2 regions of the Plantactinospora sp. CNZ320 genome follow, and region 1 is predicted to be linked to the other one. Evidence: predicted binding sites of a transcription regulator. Region 1 holds the regulator's gene; the other holds the start of a gene.
What was found. Region 1 encodes HspR, which represses chaperone genes until heat shock. Its sites were predicted from a motif close to TTGAGTNNNNNNNACTCAA; they were not measured.
Positions count from the first base shown of each region.

Region 2: the regulator HspR is predicted to act here: its motif matches at 1,254-1,272, upstream of lon (endopeptidase La).

Region 1 covers NZ_PJMP01000001.1:4,837,869-4,841,283, forward strand. Annotated here, with positions in the region: gene CLT71_RS21540 (DUF4360 domain-containing protein) at 1-421, opposite strand, end outside; gene CLT71_RS21545 (DUF4360 domain-containing protein) at 677-1,222, opposite strand; gene CLT71_RS21550 (heat shock protein transcriptional repressor HspR) at 1,869-2,261, opposite strand; gene dnaJ (molecular chaperone DnaJ) at 2,347-3,415, opposite strand, start outside.
Region 2 covers NZ_PJMP01000001.1:4,701,617-4,705,031, reverse strand. Annotated here, with positions in the region: gene CLT71_RS20905 (LuxR C-terminal-related transcriptional regulator) at 1-81, shown strand, start outside; gene CLT71_RS20900 (hypothetical protein) at 128-1,165, shown strand; gene lon (endopeptidase La) at 1,293-3,415, shown strand, end outside.

The DNA.
Region 1 (3,415 bases):
CGCTGAAGTTGTGGTTCTTGTACGTCGTCGGCGAGGAGCCCTGGAAGTAGTAGTTCGCCCGCGACACCGCGGTCGCGCCGTTGGCCAGGTAGGCGTAGCCGCGGTAGTCGGCCTGGAGGATGGCGTAGGTGAAGCCCTCCGGGACGTGCACCTGTAGGGCCAGCTGGCAGTTCTTCCGGGCGTCGGTCGGTCGCGCCCCCACGCCGACCTGGGCGAGATAGTCGCTGTAGGTCACCGTGAAGGCGGTGTTGTCGGGGGCGACCGCGACGGCCGCGGTCCCGGCCGGGCAACCCGAGCCATTGATGGTAATGACGTCGATGACAATCTGCTGTTCCGGAGGCTCCACGGGCGGATCCGTCGGGATGACAATCCCGCCGAGCATCGAGGCAACGAGACTGCCAATGGCCAGCACACTGATCATGGGTTCCCTCCCGATCGTGGCGATAATGTCGCGCGCGCAGGCACACCCTAACTCTATTTATTGATGTTCGTCAATGTCCTAAAGTTGAATGCGTATTGGCCGAAAAGCTGGTACGACAACCTGACGCCAGATACACAGAGAGGCCCCCGGGTCAGGCACGATGGACTTTCACAATTCCATCGGCCGACCCAGGGGCCTTTTGATTCGCGTTGACCCCACGGACCTTACGTAGGGGCCGCGATTACGGCGACGCGATCAGCACTCTTTCCAACTGAGGTGGTAGACGCTGCGCACACTGCCCCGGCTGGAGTCCATCACCATGAAGCTCGTGCCGTTGTCGCCGTTGCCGCCGTCCACCCGCAGCTCGGTGTTGACGTTGAGGTTGCGCGACTCGCCGCAGGGTGCGTAGACCAGGGAGGCGGCCCGGTCGGAGACACGCCAGCCGCCGACGTACGGCCCGGTGAACTCGTGACTGGTCTGCGCCGTCGACGAACTGCCCATCCAGTAGTAGTGCGAGTGCTGCGAGCCGCTGGCTCCCCGCTGGAGGTAGGCGAAGCCCTGCAGATCCACCTGGGACACCGCGAAGGTGAGCCCTTGGGGGATGTTGACCCGCAGGTTGAGCTGGCAGTTCTTCCTGAACTCGGTCGGCTTCGCCCCGGCGCCGGCCAGGACGTAGTAGTCGCTGTAGCTCACCGTGAAGGCCGTGTTGTCGGCTGCGGTACTCACCTCGGCCGTCCCCGCCGGGCAGCCGGATCCATTGACGGTCTCCACGCTGATGGTGACCCTCTCGGCAGGCGTCACCAAAGGCTCGGTAGCTACCGTCGAGGCAAACAATGCCGCGAGTACGCCGCCGACAGCCATCACGTTGGACATGGTAGTTCCCTTCCGGTCGTCGCGATGCGGTCGCGCCCGCAGCCCACCATAGTCACGACATTGATAGTCGTCAATAAAACAATCTTGTAACCGAGAGAGCATTTCAAAAACTGTCGATCAATTGTGTTTGATCAGATCACAGGCATCCGCAGGACCGCGTCATAGCGCGGCACCGGGGCACTACTCGGCGACCTGTCGCCCGTACCCCCACTTGCCGGGGCGGACGGACAGGGCGCTTATTGACCTTTGCTGGCCGTACGACGAAAAAATCCGGCGATCAACAGACCACCGGACCCCGACGTCACCGCTATGTACGGTGATGGCTCGCGGCCTACCCGGGGTAATGATTTCCGAGCCTTCTCGCTAATAGATTCCGAGAATCGGGCGTAATGTTCCCGAAACACCCGGAGTAATGGTTGCGGACACCCGGTACGGGTACCCGGCGGTCCCGTGATGCGGGAGGGGCCGGCCCCGAGAGCAGCTCACGGGGCGGGCCCGACGGGGTGGGCGCGCACCGGGCGCACCCAGCAGCGCCGGACACGCACCGGGGCACACGGGGCCGGGTAGGCCGGGGTCAGGCCGACGGGTCGGTGCTGCGGCGGGGGCGCCAGACGACCAGTGCCGTCGAGGGCCGGTTGGTCGGCACCAGGTCCCGGCGAGGCAGCCCGCCCAGCGACTCCAGCTCGGCTATCCGGCGGTAGGCGGCCTCCAACTCGGCCTGCAACCCGGCGATCCGCTGCTGCAACTCGTCGACCATCTGCTCCAGCACGATGATCCGCTTGATGCCGGCCAGGTTCACCCCGTCGTCCTGGCTGAGCCGCTGCACCTCACGCAGCAGCGCGACGTCACGGACGCTGTACCGGCGCCCGCCGCCCGGGGCGCGGCCGGGCTGCACCAGCCCCATCCGGTCGTACTGCCGCAGCGTCTGCGGGTGCATGCCGGCCATCCGGGCCGCGACCGAGATCATCAGAACCTTGGCGTCGGACGCCTGCTCGACCGAGACGACGATGTACTCCTCGGCCACCTTCGATCACCTCCGCGTTGCCAACAGCTCAGTTGAAACGACGCACCCGGGCGTCGAGATGTTCCCGTGCCGCCGCCGGAGTCTGCGCGGCGAACTCCTCCAGCGCCTTCCTGGCCTCCGGCGAGAGCTGCTCGGGAACCACGATCTCCACGGTCACCAGCAGGTCACCGGCCTGGCCGTCCCGCCTGACCACACCCCGGCCCCGGGCCCGCAGCGTACGGCCGCTCGGGGTCCCCGGCGGCACCCGCAGGGTCACCGCCGAGTCCAGGGTGGGCACCCGCAGATCCGTTCCGAGCACCGCCTCCGCGATCGTGATCGGCACGGTGAGGGTCAGATCGTCGCCGCTGCGCCCGAAGATGTCGTCGGCGCGGACCTTGACCAGGACGTAGAGGTCGCCGGGCGGGCCGCCCCGCTCGCCGGGCTCACCCCGGCCGGCGAGCCGGATCCGCTGGCCGTCGGCGACCCCGGCCGGAAACCGCACGTTGAGCGTGCGGGACTTGGTCACCCCGCCGGTGCCCCGGCACTCCGGGCACTTCTCCTCCACGATCGTGCCGACACCCTGGCACTCCCGGCACGGCTCGGAGAAGCTGAACGACCCCTGGTTGCGGGTCACGACTCCGGCGCCCCGGCACTGCGGACAGGTCTGCGGCAGTGTCCCCGGCTTGGCGCCGTCACCGTTGCAGGTGTCGCAGACGCCGGGAGCGCGCAGCGTCAACGGCACCGTCACCCCGCGTACCGCGTCGCCGAAGTCGAGCATGACCTCGGCCTCCACGTCCCGACCCCGGGCCGGGCCGCGGGTCCGGGTCGGACCGCCGCCAGAGAAGATCGAACTGAACAGGTCGGAGAAGCCCGCCCCGCCGAACCGCCGGTCGCCACCCGCGCCGCCCGGCTGGCCGACCCCGCCGAAGAGGTCCGAGACGTCGAACGGATAGCCGCCGGGCCCGCCGGACCGGGCGTTGCGGCGGAACGCGCCCGACCCGAAGAGCGAGCGCATCTCGTCGTACTCCTTGCGCTTGCGCGCGTCCGCGAGTACGTCGTACGCCTCGGCGACGGCCTTGAACCGCTCCTCGGCCTGGGCGTCACCCGGGTTGTGGTCC
Region 2 (3,415 bases), 140 kb from region 1:
CCGACCCGTACCCTGGCTGCTGTCCGCGCACTGCGGCTCGGCCTCTACGTTCCCCAGCCCCTTGCCCGGATCCGACGTTGACTGTCCCACGTCGTCGTACCGGCCCGTCCATGGACGAAGGTTTGTGATGACCGCTCCGCCACCGTCTTCGTCGAAGGCGTTCCGTGGTCTGGTCGACATCGCCGCTGCAATGGGCCGTGACGGTCGGGCGGACGAGTTGCTGGCCGGGATCGGCGAGGTGATGCCGGTACAGGCCGTCTGGCTCGCCCTGTTCGACGACGGGTGCCGCCGGTACACCGAGGTGGCCAGCACCGGTTACGACACCCGGACCCGGAACTACTTCGGCACGTCGGCACTGCTGGAGCAGGTCGAACTGGTCGGGCTGACCAACTCACCCGTGCCGCAGCGGGCCCGTGACTCGCCGGTGCCGCTCGCCGAGCTGCCGGTCTGGGGGGAGTACTACCTCCCGGCCGGCTTCCGGGAGGGGATGGCGGTCGGCCTCTTCGCCCCGGACCGCCGGCACGTCGGGGTACTGATCATGTCCACCGACGACCCCGATCGGCCGACCGACGCCGAGCGGGACCTGGTCGGTGCGCTGGCTCCCCGGGTCGGCGCCGCCGTCGACCAGGTGCGGTCGCTGACGGTACTGGCGCAGATCGTCCGGAACGCCCGGGCGGGGGCGGTGCTGACCCGAGACGGTGAGGCGCACCCGCTGCCCGGCCTGCCCGGTCACCCGCTGCTGGCGCCCGATTCGGCGTTACCCGGTGTGGCCCTGCACCAGGTGCTGAACTCCGGCGGCTCCGCCTCGTTCCTCTGGCCGACCGGCGCCGCAGAGCATGACGACCGCTCGGGGTTTCTCCAGGTCGCAGTGCTGGCCTGTGGCACCGCGCCACCGTCGACGGTCGGGGTGCTGGTGCTGTCTGCGCTGCCCGGCGGCCGGTCGATGCTGACCCGCCGCGAGTTGGTGGTGGTCGGTCTGCTGCTGGAGGGCTGGTCCGACCGGCGGATCGAGGTCGGCCTGGCGCTGCCGGGCGGCAGCGTTGCGGAGATCGTCGCGCGGGTCGTGGTCAAGGTCGACGCCTCGGACCGACACTCGGCGCTGCTCCGTACCGCCCGCCGTGGCTGGTTCATCCCGCCGTGCGCTGGTCGCCCGCCACTGGTCTGAGCGTCCGGTTCCCCGGAACTCCGGTCCGCCGTGGCACTCGTCGTAGTGCTCTGGATCACAAGCCGGAACATGGAGCACCGTTTGTTACTTGAGTCGTACAAGCTCAACTAACGATGGCAGGTGTGTGATGGCAACTCTTCCGGTTCTTGCTCTGACCGATGCTGTCCTGCTGCCCGGCATGGTCATCCCGGTGACCCTGGAGGCGACCACCCAGGCAGCGGTGGACGCCGCCCGGGCCACGGGCGACAAGAAGCTTCTGGCCGTGCCCCGGGTCGACGGGGAGTACGGCTCCATCGGCGTCATCGCCACGATCGAGAAGGTCGGCCGGCTGCCCAGCGGCGAACCCGCCGCCGTGGTGCGCGGGCTGTCCCGGGCCCGGATCGGCTCCGGAGTCCCCGGACCCGGCGCGGCGCTCTGGGTCGAGACAGTCGCGATCACCGAGCCGGCACCGGCCGGCCGGGCCAAGGAACTCGCCCGGGAGTACCGGGCACTTGTGACGTCACTGCTACAACAGCGTGGCGCCTGGCAGGTCATCGACGCGGTCGAGCGGATGACCGACCTGACCGAACTGGCCGACTCGGCCGGCTACGCGCCGTGGCTCACCCTGGAACAGAAGATCGAACTGCTTGCCGCGCCGGACGTCACAGCCCGGCTCGAACTGCTGGTTGGCTGGGTGAAGGCGTACCTGGCCGAGCAGGAGGTCACCGAGCAGATCAACTCCGACGTCCGGGAGGGACTGGAGAAGTCCCAGCGCGAGTTCCTGCTCCGCCAGCAGCTCGCCGCGATCCGCAAGGAGCTGGGCGAGGACGAGCCGGACGGCTCGGCCGACTACCGCTCCCGGGTCGAGTCCGCCGACCTGCCCGACAAGGTACGCGAGGCGGCACTGCGCGAGGTCGGCAAGCTGGAACGGGCCAGCGACGCCTCTCCGGAGGCGGGCTGGATCCGTACCTGGCTGGACACGGTGCTGGAGATGCCGTGGTCCACGCGTACCGAGGACAACACCGACCTGGTGCAGGCCCGGCAGGTGCTGGACGCCGACCACGCCGGCCTGGCCGACGTGAAGGACCGCATCCTGGAGTACCTGGCGGTGCGCAACCGGCGCGCGGCCCGCAACCTCCAGGTCGTCGGCGGCCGTGGCTCGGGCGCGGTGCTCGCCCTCGGCGGCCCGCCCGGAGTCGGCAAGACCAGCCTCGGCGAGTCGGTCGCCCGAGCGCTGGGCCGGAAGTTCGTCCGGGTCTCCCTCGGCGGCATCCGGGACGAGGCCGAGATCCGTGGCCACCGCCGGACGTACGTCGGTGCGCTGCCCGGCCGGATCGTCCGGGCGCTGCGCGAGGCGGGCTCGATGAACCCGGTCGTGCTGCTCGACGAGGTCGACAAGATCTCGGCGGGGTACGCCGGCGACCCGGCCGCCGCCCTGCTGGAGGTGCTGGACCCGGCGCAGAACCACACCTTCCGGGACCACTACCTGGAGGTCGACCTCGACCTGTCCGACGTGCTCTTCCTGGCCACCGCCAACGTGGTGGAGGCGATCCCCGGCCCGCTGCTGGACCGGATGGAGCTGGTGACCCTGGACGGGTACACCGAGGAGGAGAAGGTCGCGATCGCCCGGGACCACCTGCTGCCCAGGCAGGTCGAGCGGGCCGGGCTGACCGCCGACGAGGTCAGCGTCTCCGACGCCGCGCTGGGTCGGATCGCCGCCGAGCACACCCGGGAGGCCGGGGTACGCCAGCTCGAACGCGCGCTGGCGAAGATCCTCCGCAAGGTCGCGGTTGCACTGGCCTCGACCGATGGTCCGGTACGGGTCGACACCGACAACCTGACCAGCTATCTGGGGCGGCCGAAGTTCACGCCGGAGTCGGCGGAGCGGACGGCGGTGCCCGGGGTGGCGACCGGGCTGGCGGTGACCGGTGCCGGTGGTGACGTGCTCTTCATCGAGGCGACAAGCATGGAGGGCGAGCCGGGGCTGACCCTGACCGGGCAGCTCGGCGACGTGATGAAGGAGTCGGCGCACATCGCGCTCTCCTACCTCCGGTCGAACGGCCGGGCGTTGGGGCTGGACCCGAACGCGTTGGCGGGGCGGCGGATCCACCTGCACGTACCGGCGGGTGCGGTGCCGAAGGACGGCCCGAGCGCCGGCATCACCATGGTCACCGCGCTGGCCTCGCTGGCCAGTGGCCGGCCGGTACGCCCGGAGTTCGGCATGACCGGCGAGGTGACCCTCTCCGGCCGGGTGTTGCCGATCGGCGGGGT